DNA from 3 places in the Selenomonas oralis genome. Region 3 is predicted to be linked to each of the others. Evidence: riboswitches for the same ligand, from Rfam matches in the RefSeq annotation. Region 3 holds a riboswitch; each other region holds the start of a gene.
The links. Region 3 has a riboswitch for cobalamin ahead of nikB (nickel ABC transporter permease). Riboswitches for the same ligand answer to the same signal wherever they lie in the genome.

Region 1: linked by a shared signal. The riboswitch ahead of ACRTGH_RS00215 (ABC transporter substrate-binding protein) and the one ahead of nikB (nickel ABC transporter permease) in region 3 are both predicted to bind cobalamin.
Region 2: linked by a shared signal. The riboswitch ahead of ACRTGH_RS12030 (sirohydrochlorin cobaltochelatase) and the one ahead of nikB (nickel ABC transporter permease) in region 3 are both predicted to bind cobalamin.

What each region holds. Positions count from the first base shown of each region.
Region 1 covers NZ_CP194411.1:45,072-49,622, reverse strand. The annotation lists gene ACRTGH_RS12245 (transposase) at 313-606, shown strand; gene ACRTGH_RS00220 (transposase) at 685-1,284, shown strand; cobalamin riboswitch at 1,320-1,513, shown strand; gene ACRTGH_RS00215 (ABC transporter substrate-binding protein) at 1,879-3,048, shown strand; gene ACRTGH_RS00210 (FecCD family ABC transporter permease) at 3,074-4,114, shown strand; gene ACRTGH_RS00205 (ABC transporter ATP-binding protein) at 4,111-4,551, shown strand, end outside.
Region 2 covers NZ_CP194411.1:2,558,686-2,563,236, reverse strand. The annotation lists gene ACRTGH_RS12040 (alpha/beta hydrolase-fold protein) at 1-465, shown strand, start outside; gene ACRTGH_RS12035 (serine O-acetyltransferase) at 555-1,478, shown strand; cobalamin riboswitch at 1,629-1,805, shown strand; gene ACRTGH_RS12030 (sirohydrochlorin cobaltochelatase) at 2,142-3,140, shown strand; gene ACRTGH_RS12025 (ABC transporter substrate-binding protein) at 3,228-4,334, shown strand; gene ACRTGH_RS12020 (FecCD family ABC transporter permease) at 4,385-4,551, shown strand, end outside.
Region 3 covers NZ_CP194411.1:2,330,205-2,334,755, forward strand. The annotation lists gene ACRTGH_RS11025 (ABC transporter substrate-binding protein) at 1-1,042, opposite strand, end outside; gene nikC (nickel transporter permease) at 1,084-1,896, opposite strand; gene nikB (nickel ABC transporter permease) at 1,893-2,837, opposite strand; cobalamin riboswitch at 3,074-3,323, opposite strand; gene ACRTGH_RS11040 (lysylphosphatidylglycerol synthase transmembrane domain-containing protein) at 3,434-4,423, opposite strand; gene folE2 (GTP cyclohydrolase FolE2) at 4,468-4,551, opposite strand, start outside.

The DNA.
Region 1 (4,551 bases), 320 kb from region 3:
CTTTATCGGCGCGTTTGCTCATGGGGGGAGGCATGGCAGGACGAGCGAGCGGCAATTTTGCGTCGGCCGGCTGCACCGTCCGAGAGCCCCTGATATGATCGGCAGATCGAAAGAAGCGCATCTCGCCTATAAGAAGCTGCGGCAGCTGGTTTCATAAGGGGCAGCAGATGAGACAGGAAAAGACGCGGCGGATGAAGCTGCAAAAGATACGGCAACGGGGCTGTCGCACATAAATCATGTGCGGCAGCTTTTTCGTGTACAAAAAGTGCCTCCGCCCTAGCAAAAGGGCGGAGGCGGGTGTAAAATAGACTTATGCAAAAAAACCTAATTTTACAACCAGCCTATACCGCATGGGGCGAAACTTATCAACCCTGCTTGCCCCTGAATTTTGAAATACAGATTCCCAAGAATGACCCGGTTCGCCTGCTCCGCCAATGTATCGGAGGGATGGATCTAACCGCGCTCTATCGCACCTATGGACGTATCGACAAAAATCTGGCGTCCCCCAGGCAACTGCTCGCCATTCTTATCTATTCTGGCATGAACCATCTCTTCAGCTCTCGAAGAATTGAGACGGCTTGCCGACGCGATGTGAACTTTCTTTAGAAGATGCGCAAGCAACTGAAACGTCTGCAGAAGGAGCAAGGCCTCGTCTTCGTTCATGGGAGTGGACGGCGCAAAAGCATGCTGCAAAAGATGCTGGAGAAACTGGACGAATTCATCGCACGCTGGAAAGATTACCAGAAAAAGCTCCGCATCATGGGAACGCGCAACAGCTTCGCCAAGACGGATCCCGATGCGACCTTTATGCGGATGAAAGAAGATGCGATGCGAAACGGACAACTGAAGCCGGCCTACAATATCCAATGCGGCGTCGATGCAGAATTCATCACATGGGCAACGGTTGGACCGCAACCGACAGATACGACGATGCTCATCCCGTTCCTAGAAGATTTTCATGCGCATACGAAGGAGCGCTATGCCAAGGTCATCGCCGACGCTGGTTATGAAAGCGAAGAGAACTACGTCTATCTCAAAGCGAATGGGCAGGCGGCCTACATCAAGCCGAACAACTACGAACGAGCAAAGACCCGGGCTTGGAAGAATGACATCGGGCGTTTCGAGAACATGACCTATCTCAGCGACGAAGACGCCTATCTCTGTGCCGACGGCAGGAAACTCACGGTTACGGGCACGAAGACGGTAAAGAGCAAGACCGGCTATGCGAGCGTCAAAACCTGCTACAAGGCAGACCCAATCCATCTGCCTGAAGGTTTTGATTGACACGTTACAAGTCTCATGTTATTATATAATAAAAATTTTATATGATTGAATTGGGTGTCTTTGGACTTAATAGGGAATTTGGTGCAAGCCAAAGCGGTCACGCCACTGTAGCAGCGAGCGACTTTGCAGAAGGACGCACAGCGTTCTTGGTCACTGAGAGTTTTTCTTGGGAAGGCGCAAAGAAACGATGAACTGAAGCCAGGAGAACTGCCTAGTTGACAATCACCGATTGACCTGCGAGTGACGGGGATGGAGATTTTGTATACATGGATGCTCATACTATGCCTGAGCTTATTCGGTATGGTGTTTTTTGAGCAGCTGAGATTACAGCCCGTTTCCTTTGGATGGGGAAACGGGCTTTTTGTATGGAGCGAGGGCGGCAGAGAACTTCATCGTGAACGCGCCGTTGCTGATGATATGGAGTGCAGAAAAATTATATAGAAGAAGGATCTGAATCCGGAGGCAGAAGAGAAGATTGGGGAGAAGGTGATGGCAGGAGCAAAGGCAAATTGTGTTTGACCGTATCCGGATCGGCAATGATTCGGTGGAATCAACAAGAGGTGGTCTCAAAAAATTAAAGAACGAGGTGTTTTCATGTTTCAGACAAAGAAGTATATGGTTTCCGTTGTTACGGTTCTTCTTCTGATGGTCAGCATGATTTTCACGGCCTGCGGAGGTTCAGGAGATGTGAAGAAGGATGCGGCGCAGAATGACAAGCCCATTGAGATTACGGATGTAACAGGACAGACAGTCACGTTGAAAAAGCCGGCAGAACGCGTCGTTGTGCAGTGGAGTGCTTCGGGCGGTGCGTTTATGACGATGGCGGCACTGACAGGCAAGGATGTTGCCAATATCATCGTTGGGATTGATCCGTCTTTAAGCAAATATCGTGTGGATATGTGGAATCATTTCAAAGCGGATCTTCCGGAATTGGAAAAGATTCCTCTCATCGGCGCTGTGAATGAAAAAACCTTCGATACGGAAAAGGTGATTTCTCTGAATCCGGATGTCATCTTTATCCCGTTGTACATGAAAGATCAGTACGAATCCGATGTGAAGCCGAAGATCGATGCAGCCGGAATACCGACTATTTATATCGACTATCATGCGGAGAAGCTTGAAAATCATCAGCGTTCGATTGAAGCCATCGGCAAGGCGTTGGGCAAGGAGGAGCGCGCGGAAGAGCTCAAGAAGTTTTATACGGAGCACGTGACAAGGGTCACCGACCGCGTCAATAAGATCAACAAGCCGAAACCGACGGTCTATATTGAGACGGGCAATGAAGGACCAGAAGGATTTGGCACTGCATACAGCAGCAAGGTTGCATGGGGTGCCTTGGCAACGGTGTGCGGCGCCGATCTCATTACAAAAGATGTAGTCGCATCGGCGGGTCCTGTCAATCCCGAATTTATTCTGGAAAAGGATCCCGACATCATCATGATCATGGGCTCCTATTGGCCGAAAAAGGCTACTGCCATGCGCCTCGGATTTGAAACAAGCGAAGAGAATTCTCAGGAGCTCTTGAAGGCATTTACACAGCGCGATGGTTGGAATCAGCTGAAAGCAGTCAAGAACAAGCAGATCTATTCGGCTCATCATGGATTGCCGCGTGAGGTCTACGACTGCGCTGTATTTGAGTATCTGGCCAAGACGTACTATCCCGAAGAGTTCGCAGATGTTGATCCGGAAGGCACGCTCAAGGAATTCTACGAAAAATTTCTTCCGTTCTCCTATGGGGGAATTTGGTTCATGCATTTGAATTAGGAAAGGGCTTAACATAGTGGAAGAGATGAAGGATCATTTTGACTACAAAAAGCAGAGTTACCGCAAAATCATCTTTATTTTGCTCGGGCTGCTGATTTGTGCAATAAGTTTTATGACCGACGTGATTGTAGGCCCGGCCTCGCTCACGCCACAGGATGTTTGGCTGGCGGTGATACAGTCGCCGGAGGTTTCCAAAAACGCGAATGTCATCGTTTGGTCGATTCGGCTTCCGACGGCCGTCATGGCTTTGCTCGTCGGGGCTTCTCTGGGGATTGCCGGGGCGGGAATGCAGACGATTCTCGATAATCCGCTCTCTAGCCCCTATACCCTCGGCATATCGGCAGGCGCGGGGTTCGGCGCCTCCCTCGTGGTTGTGGTCGGACTGAGCTCACTGGAGTTTCTGGGTGAGTTCATGGTGCCTTTCGGTGCGTTTATATTCGCAGGACTGACGAGTTTCTTCATATACTCCATCAATAAGATCAAGAGTTTTTCCTCTGAGACAATGATCCTTGCCGGTATTGGCATGATGTTCTTGTTCCAGGCGCTTCAATCTCTGATGCAGTATATGGCAACGCCCGAAGCTCTCCAGAACATTGTTTTTTGGACGATGGGCAGTCTGTCAAAAGCAACTTGGCTGAACATCTCCATTGTTTTCATCGTACTGCTCCTGATGCTTCCGCTTATGATGCGCGAATCGTGGCGGCTGACGGCACTGAAGCTGGGGGATGAAAAGGCCGCCGGTTTGGGGATCAATGTCGAGCGTCTGAGAGTCAAAGTTTTTCTTTTCATATCGATCATCACCGCAGTCGCCGTGTCCTTCGTGGGAACGATCGGCTTTATCGGCATCGTCGGACCGCATATTGCGAGGATGCTGGTCGGTGAGGATCAGCGGTATTTCCTGCCTCTCTCTGCAGTGTGCGGAATGGCGATCTTATCGCTGGCGTCCATTGGCAGTAAAATGCTGATTCCCGGGGCGATGTTTCCGATTGGTATTGTGACGGCAATCATCGGTGTCCCCTTTTTCTTCTCGTTGGTATTGACTAGGAAAAGGAGTTATTTCAAATGATTGAAGTTCATAATTTGACCTTTGGATATTCCTCCGATTCCCAAAAGAATATATTGCGGGGTGTTGATTTTGTTGCTCAGACCGGAAAACTGACGGCTGTAATCGGAACGAACGGCGCAGGGAAATCAACGCTCTTGAAAACGATCATAGGAATCTTGTCGGGCAAAGGGGATATCCGCATCAACGGCAAGCTGGCTGAGACATATTCGTCCGAGGAACTCAGCAGCACGGTAAGCTATCTGTCTCAGGACAACGACTGCAAAATCAATCTGACGGTCTTTGAGATCGTCATGCTGGGGCGTATGGGCTCGCTGTCTTTCCGCGTCAAAGAGGAAGATATTCGAGCGACGGAGGAAGTGCTGCAGCGGTTGAATATGCAGGAGCTTGCTTCTCGCAGCATCATGGCTCTGAGCGGAGGGCAGCGGCAGCTTGTGTTT
Region 2 (4,551 bases), 230 kb from region 3:
ATCGTTGAGGAAGTCTTGCCGTATATCCGCTCCCAGGGAGGCGTGCAGCGCCTGCCTCTAGCGGTTGGCTGCGGTTTCGGTGCGACACATGCAACGATTGTCTTTTTGCGGCGGCCTGAATACTTTTCCGGACTTGTTGCGCTTGCCGGCTCGTATGATGCGAAGAAATTCTTCGGCGGCTGGCTCAATGGGCAACTCTACGACAATTCGCCGTTGGACTTCCTGCCGAACATGGCAAATGAACATCCCTATATCGCGCTTTACAATGAGAAGAACATTGTCTTCTGTACGGGGCAAGGGCACGGCTTGGATGAGCCGCGGCGTTCGCTTGCACGTCTTTGCAGGGTGCTTGAGGCGCGCGGCATCGATGCCTGGGTTGATTTCTGGGGCGAGGATGTCGATTATGGCTGGGACTGGTGGACGAAGCAGCTCGTGTATTTTTTGCCCCATGTGCTTGGCTCATGAACGGTGACTGAAAGTGCAGTGCGGCATTGAAAGCAGGTCATGCCGTTTCGCGTAGCGGCTGAACATTACTAGGAAAGAGAAGTGGAAGAATGGCGGACATCATAGCGGAGAACCTGCATGGCATCATCAACGACATCCTGGAGGATTACAGACAGGAGCGTATTATTGACAAGATGGATGTCTTTTGCCGCCCGGACAAGAAGACGGTCATCGATATTCTCGACAAACTCGTGCGCATTGTTTTTCCGGGCTATTTCAAGGATGAGCACTACCGCGTCTACAGCGTTGAGAACAATATGACGATGGTTATAGAGGATGTGGCGTACCTGCTGAACAAACAGATCGCCATCGCTCTGCCGTGCAAATGCTCGAACGTGCAAACGGAAGGCGATATTGCTGACCGAGCCCAGGAGATCACACTTGCCTTTTTCCGCGCCATACCGAAGATCCGCTCCTACATCGAATTGGATGTTCATGCGACATTCGAGGGAGATCCTGCGGCGTCGAGCGAGGCGGAGATCATTTACTCCTATCCAGGACTGTACGCGATCACCGTGCACCGTCTCGCGCATGAGCTTCATGTGCTCGACGTTCCCGTGATTCCGCGCATCATGTCCGAGTATGCGCACAGCTGTACGGGTGTGGATATCCACCCGGGCGCGACGATTGGCAGGAGCTTTTTCATCGACCATGCTACGGGCATTGTCATCGGTGAGACGACGGAAATCGGCGAGCATGTGAAAATCTATCAGGGGGTAACTTTGGGGGCGCTCTCGACGAAGGGCGGCCGTATGCTGAAGGATAAGAAGCGCCATCCGACCATCGAGGATTATGTGACCATCTACTCCGGCGCCTCGATCCTCGGCGGCAATACGGTCATAGGCAAGGGCGCCGTCATCGGCGGCAATGCGTTTATCACGAAGTCGGTCGCGCCGGGCACGCAGGTCAGCGTGAAAAATCAGGAGCTGCGCTGTGACAAGTCACGCGAGGAGATGGAGCAGGTTGACTTCTAGAAGGAAGTTTCCTGGTTTTATACCATCGAAAGGTCTGTCGATGTTCTCTTGACCTAATTTGGGAAATTCCTAAAATATCCTGAAAAGGGTGTTGACAAACATAGGAATGAGTGCTACCATAATACATGAGGTTCATAGAACCATAAAAACTCCATATCGATTGGGTTAGGTGTCGCAAGACTTAATAGGGAATCCGGTAAATGCCGGAGCGGTCCCGCCACTGTAACAGCGAGTGAATCTGCATGATGTCACTGGGGAATGTCCCTGGGAAGGCGCAGAGGAGCGATGACCTGGAGCCAGGAGAACTGCCTAGCTGACAATCACCGTTTGACCTGCGAGTGATGGGGAAGGGGATTATTGCGCAACGCAATGAATCCCGGCTGAGGCCGGGTTTTCTTTTGTAGTGCCTCCCCTCCGAAAACCCCCTTCCCCACGCGGGCAAAGGGGCTTATTTTCGGCGGAGAGTTTTCCCTGCGGCTTGGCTACAGGGGAAAGCATTGCTCATATATTATTTCCGATCCAGTTCTCTTTTGCTGCTCTGCAGCAGCTCCGGGGGTGGAGACCCGGAGCTTTCTTTTTTCAAGCCCGCCTTGGCTGATGCTGCATTTAGGCCAGGGCTTGCTATATTTCCTTACGTAATCATTTTAAAGGAGAGATGCTTTCATGAAGAAGAATTTCAAAAGGATGCTGGCCATGTCCCTTGCCTGCAGCGCAATTTTTGCTATCGGTGCGCCTGCGGCTCATGCCGGCTACATGCTGAACCCTGAGGTAAAGAATCCGACACCGGCGCTCCTTGAGGCTTCTCAGATCGGCCTTTTGAAGAATGAGAACCCCAAGCTCCAGAAGCTTCCGAACAAGGATGCCATTCTTGTCATGAGCTTCGGCACAACGTACAAAGATTCGCGTGCGAAGACGATTGAGGCGACGGTCAAGGCCATTCAGGCGGCTCATCCCGGCGTAAAGGTCGAGCTGGCGTTTACGTCGCATATCATCGTTGACCGCATCAAGGAGAAGGAAGGCATTGACATTCCCACGCCTGAAGCGGCTTTGAAGCAGTTGAAGAAGGACGGCTATACGCGTGTGGCGCTCTGTTCCCTCGATGTCATTCCCGGTATGGAGTACGCTTATGACAAGGCTATCTTCAACGAGTATAAGAACGATTTCAAGAAGATGACGCTCGGCACGACGCTCATGTACTGGCAGGGTCAGGAAGAGCAGCGCGACGATGTTGCGGAGACTCTGAAGGCGCTTTCGACGCAGTTCCCCAAGGTAGCGGACAACGAGGCAATCCTCGTCATGGCGCACGGCACGCCGCATCCGGCCAATGCCTACTACGCTGTCATCCAGGACGGCATCGACAAGATGAATCTCAAGAATACGTTCATCTACACCGTCGAGGGCTGGCCGAGCCTTGAGGACATCATTCCGCAGCTCAAAGCAAAGGGTATTGACACGGTTACGCTCATGCCGATGATGATGGTCGCCGGCGACCATGCAAACAACGACATGGCAGGCGCTGAGCCGGATTCCCATAAGTCCGTGCTCGAGAGCGAAGGCTTCAAGGTCAAGACCTACATCCATGGTCTCGGCGAGAACAAGGCCATTCGCGACCTCTTCGTAGATCGTGCGAACGAGGCATGGGACGCTCTGAAGAGCAAATAAAAGAAAATGATGTTTCTCCCCCTTGAGCTTTCAGGGGGGAGATTTTTCTAGGTGGATTTGTTGAAGAATTGTTTAGGAGGCGACAGGATGGATCTCACGATGTATCGCAGGACAAAGCTTTGGGTTTGTGCGTTTGCACTGCTCACATGCTTTTTCTTCGCTGCGGGCTGCGGCGGTACGAGCCAAGAGGGAGAGAAGACTTCAGAGACGAAGATGGTGACGGATCTTACCGGCGCGGAAGTCAAGATCAAGAAGGATCCGCAGAGAATGGTCGTGGTTCCCGTGCCGTGGGCTTCCATCGTCTATGCCGTGGACGGCAGTTCGGAGAAGCTTGTCGGTATGCACCCGTCTGCTATGGCCGCTTACAAAAAGAGCATGCTGCGCAAGATGGCGCCGAAGATGGCGGAGGTCAACGATACGTTCGTCGACCGCAATTTCAATGTGAATTACGAAGAGATTGCCAAGCTGCGCCCTGACTTGGCAGTTATTTGGGATTATCAGCCGGAGGTCGGCGAGAAACTTGCGAGCATGGGCATCCCCGCTGTCAAGATCCGCTATGGCACGTTGGAAGACGTGCAGAAGGGCATCGCGCTCCTCGGCGATATATTGAACAAGCAGGAAGAGGCAAACGCCCTGATCGCTTACCACAAGGAAAGCGAAGCTTATTTTAAGGAAAAGGCGAAGGAGCTGGAGGGAAAGCCGCGCCCGAAAGTACTCTATTTGCAGAATGAGCAGCTGACGGCAGCCGGCACGCGCTCCGTCAACAAGATTATGATCGAAGCTGCCGGCGGTGAAAATGTTGTAGATGTCGAGGATCAATGGCCGAAAATCACGATGGAACAGGTGATGTCGTGGAATCCCGATGTCATCATCCTGAGCAATTTTTCGGATTTTACGCCGGAGGATATTTACCGCAACGCTTATGACGGACAGGACTGGAGCAATTTGGACGCCGTAAAGAACCGGCGTGTCTATAAGGCGCCTTTAGGCATCTATCGTTGGGACGCGCCTTGCGTCGAGACGCCGCTCATGATGCGCTGGCTGGGCAAGGTCCTGCATCCGGAGGTGTTCGGAGACTATGAGATGCGTCCGCTCCTTACGGATTTCTATCGGAAATATTTCCACTATGAGCTGCAGCAGGAAGATCTGGATGAAATACTCCAAACGAAATGGAACGCAGCATTGGCGCTTTAAGTGAAGGAGAAGCACAGGCTTTGCGAACGGTTATTTGCTGAAGAGGTGATATGTTGAAAAACACAAGGGGACGACTGGCCTTGATTTGGCTTTGCACGCTGCTTCTTCTTGCAGGCAGTGCCGCGCTTTCGCTTTTGGGTGGGCGATACGGCATGGATCTTTCGGAAATTGCCGGCGTTCTCACGGGCGGGCTTTTCGGAGAGGGGACGGATACGAT
Region 3 (4,551 bases):
TGCCGTCGCCGTCCGTATCCTTCCAGCCTGCCTCATCAAGCAGCTTCTTGGCACGCTCGATATCGTAGTGGTTAGGGTCGGAAAGCTGATCAAAACCATAATCAAGGGAAGGAGGAACAGGAGCCTTGCCTTCGATGAAGGTGCCCTTCAAGATCACTTCGTTGTACGATTTGCGGTCACACATGCTGATGAACGCAGCGCGAACCTTGGGATCGCCGAGGATGCCCTTTTCATTGATGCGCGCGAGCACCGTGCGTAGCGAGGCAATCTTGTCGACATGATACTTGCCCGTATCGTTGAACAAGCCGACGTCGCCCGGGGCGATGTTCACAGCCATGTCCACTTCACCGGACTGGAGCGCCATGGCGCGCGTATTCGGATCGTCGATCGAAGGAATCTCCACCGTTTCGAACGGCACCTCGCCGTCCCAGTAATTGGGATTTTTTTTCATGACTGCCTTTTCTTTGACGAAGGATTCGCAGACGTAAGGCCCCGTGCAGATCGGTCCCTGCTTTGCAAAGTCGCGATCCTTTTCCGCCGACACATCGACGATGAGGAAGAGCGGGTCGGCGAGGTAGCCGGGCATACTCGGCGCCGGCTTGTCCGTCGTGATGATGAGATTCTGTCCTTCCGCCTTCATCTCCGTGTACTTGAAGAACGTCGCGGCGCGCGTGTTCTTGGCAAAGGCGCGCTCGATGGAGGCCTTGACAGCCTCTGCCGTCAGCGGGTTCCCGTTCGAGAACTTCACGCCGTCGCGGATCTTGAACGTCCACGTGAGCTTGTCGTCGCTGATCGTCCATTTCTCTGCGAGCCACGGCTGGATGTTCATCTTCTCATCAAACTTCGTCAGCGTCTCGCCCATACCGTAGCGCATGACGACCCAGCCGAAAGCATTTTCCGTCGGCTCAAGAGAGTCCGCGAAGTTCGTCACGCCGACGCGCAAGGTATCCTTCGAAGCCTCTTTGCCGCCGCAGCCTGCGAATACCGCCACGGACAAACACGCCGCCATGGCAACAGAAAGCAGCTTCTTCCACTTTTTCATTAAATTTCAGCCTCCTAAAATCATAAGACATCGTAAAACCATCAGCTTGCCTTGTTTGGATCAAGCCAGTCGCGCAACGCATCTCCCCACAGATTGAACACAGCGACGACGAGGACGATGGCGGCGCCGGGGAACAGCATGAGCCACGGCGCCGTCTGCAGTGCCTGCCTGCCTTCGTTGAGCATGAGCCCCCATTCCGGCGTCGGCGGTTGCGCGCCAAAGCCCAGGAACGAAAGACCTGCCAGCTCCATCATCATCGCCCCGATATCGACGGCTGCCGTCACCAGTATGATGGAAAGGATATTGGGCGCGATATGGCGGAAAAACATCTGCACGGGACGCGTGCCGTTCGTCACAGCCGCCGCGATATAATCCTGCTGGCGCACCTTCAGCGTCATGCTGCGCGCCAGGCGTGCATACTTCGTCCAACCGACGGCGACAAGGGCGAGGATGGCATTGACCACGCTGCCGCCCATCATGCCCGCAATGGCGATCGCCAGCACGATGCCCGGAAAGGCGAGGAACATATCGGCAAAGCGCATGATGATCGTATCCACCTTGCCGCCGACATAGCCGGCAACGACGCCGATGGCAGAGCCGATGCCGGCGATGAGGATGACGACCGTCAAAGACATGAACACCGATATGCGCGCGCCGTAAATCACGCGCGTAAAGAGATCGCGCCCGAGTTTATCCGTTCCGAACCAATGCTCGGCGGAAGGCGGCAGAAATGCCTGCTGCATCGACGACTCATAGGGATCCTGCGTCAAGATGAAGGGCGCGAGAAGCGCTGTGAGGAAGATCAACCCTGCCAATATGGAATAGAAGCGCAGGAGCTTTGCGTCCTTGCTCATGATTTCGCCCCCTTCTTCAGGCGCGGATCAAGATATACATAGGACAGATCCACAAGGAAGTTGACCACCATGTAGAAGATGGCTGTCCAGAGAACGAATCCCTCCAACAACGGATAGTCTCGCATCTCGATCGCCCGCACCGCCAGGCGGCCTATGCCGGGCCAGCCGAAGACGATCTCGACGATCGCCACACCGCCCAAGAGCCAGCCTAGAGCCAAACCGAAGAGCGTGATGAGCGGCAAAAACGCATTGGGCAGCACATGGCGCCACAGAATGCGCTGCATGGACAGACCGCGAGCCTTGGCGCCGATGACGTAATCCTGACTGAACTCTTCGAGCACGGCGGTACGCACCTGCCTCGTATACTTGGAAGACAGGAGGATCGCCAGGGTTGCAGACGGAAGAATCAGCCCTTCCAGAGTGACCTCGCCGCCCGAAATCGGGAACAGTCCCAATTTCAAACCGAAGACAAAGAGAAGCAGCAAGCCGACCCAGAAGCTTGGCATCGAAACGCCGAGAAAGGACACGCCGCGAATCAAATAATCCGGCCAACGGTTGCGATATAAAGCTGCGATGACTCCGCAAGGCACAGAAACGACGAGCATCATCAAGGTTGCTGTTCCTGCCAAAAGCAGCGTGCCGAGAAGATTCTGCTCAAGCTTTTCAGCAACCGGCATCTTGGCGGAATAGCTCATGCCCATATCGCCATGCAGCAAGCCGGAAAGCCAGTGCAGATACTGCTCATGGAAGGGACGGTCAAGCCCCAATTCGTGACGTGTCTTTTCGATAGTTTCCTGCGACACCATCGTATCGCCGGTCTCCAGGATCATCTCTACAGGATCACCGGGAGCGAGATACGTCAGACCGAATGTCAAGAATGTAACGCCCAAAAGCGTGATGAGCATCTGACACAGGCGACGTATCAAATCTTTTCCTTTCAATGCAATACCTCATCTCCTTACAAAATCAAAAATTACTCCTGCAAAATCCTCCCGAAATCTCAGCGAAGGATTTTTATTCAGAAACGCAGATCTTGCGGCGTTTCCATAAGAAAACCGCATGTCCATCGACCAACGACAGGACATGCGGTGCTTCCCACAAAGCGCGGAATACCAAGGACATATTCCCCCATCGGAATACGCCTTGGCATCCATCTCCCCATCTCTCGTAAGTCAAGCAATGAATCTTATCATAAGCAGGCTTTCTGGCTCTCGGATCATCGTTTGTTTCCGTCTTCCCGGGTTTTCCCCAGTGACATGTCAGGAAGTGCCGATGCATTCAGCACTTTCATCAGAAACAGCGATTTCAGCGCTTCCCATGGAAACAAATTCCCCGATTACAGCTGCGGGACAGCATGGGTCTTTCACCCATTTTCCTCTCATCGCTCGCCGATATAGGTCGGCGACACTTATGACGTACCGTATGAAGTTTTATATTACTGAAAGTAATTATACATCATATAAAAGTGTGTAGCAAGAAAAAGATACAAGATTTTCTTTGGAAACAACTATTTTGATTTGCAAGAATTACCTTATTTTTAATGTTCTAATTGACGATTGAGGAAATCCCGACCAAAAATCTTCAGCGTATAATAAAGTCCTATGAAAAACGGGATATACTCCGCAATAAGACGCCAGCAAACGGCAAGAATACCAACGGTACCTGCCGGAACGGAATCAGCGAAAAGAAAGACAAAGCCTCCTTCAGCAATTCCTGAGCCGCCTGGGGTAGGTGTGAAATAGAGCAGCATATTAAGAAAAATCATGCGACCCATGACAGTATACCAATCGGCATCCGTCACGCCAAGTCCAAGGAGAAGACACGGTACAATCGCATAGATAAATATGAGACTGAGTCCCGATTCAAAAAAAATGCGTATCATACTTTTAGGCGACGATGCAAGAAGATGTACACCGGTCTTAATGTCGCGATAAAATGCCATAATTTTTTTTCTGCGTTCGTCCTTTGCATGTTTTGTGAAGCGCAGTACAACATAATCGAGGACATTCGTACGAGCTGCCGCAACAATCAGCATGATAACGATAAAAGCCGCAATGGAAATCAACATCAATGTATGGTTATCAATCCCTGGCAAAATACCTGTATCATGGAGAAAAATGAACGGCATACAACAAATAAGAAAGAGAATCGAAACCAGTGTCCGCACAATGACAAGCACTGTCGCTTTGCCTGCGGGAATTCCCGCATGACGCAAAAACATGAGTTGGGCGACTGCCCCTCCCGTTGCGCCAGGTGTCAAAAGCGCAAGAAAGTAGTTACCAAAAACAACTTGTACGGCCTGGGACAGCGTAATTTTTTCATCTGAAATTTTCACAAGATGCATGAGACGCGTACCGTCAAGCGTCAGCCCAAGTCCCACACAGATAAGCGCAAGTACAATCGACCAAGGTTTAAACGCCGTAAGGTTTGTAAGCGTATTGATATCAACAGTGGAATAGATAACCGCACCAGAGATAATGAAAACAAGCAAAAGCGGCAAAACAAAGCGCTTGCAGAACATCTTCATGCGATACCTCCTCCTGTACAGCTATCAAACATCCGACCATTGATCTACTCACTGTGCCCCACAAACTCCTCATGGCTCGCATAAGCACTATGGTTATGAATAGACTCAAAATTCTCGCAAACAACAGA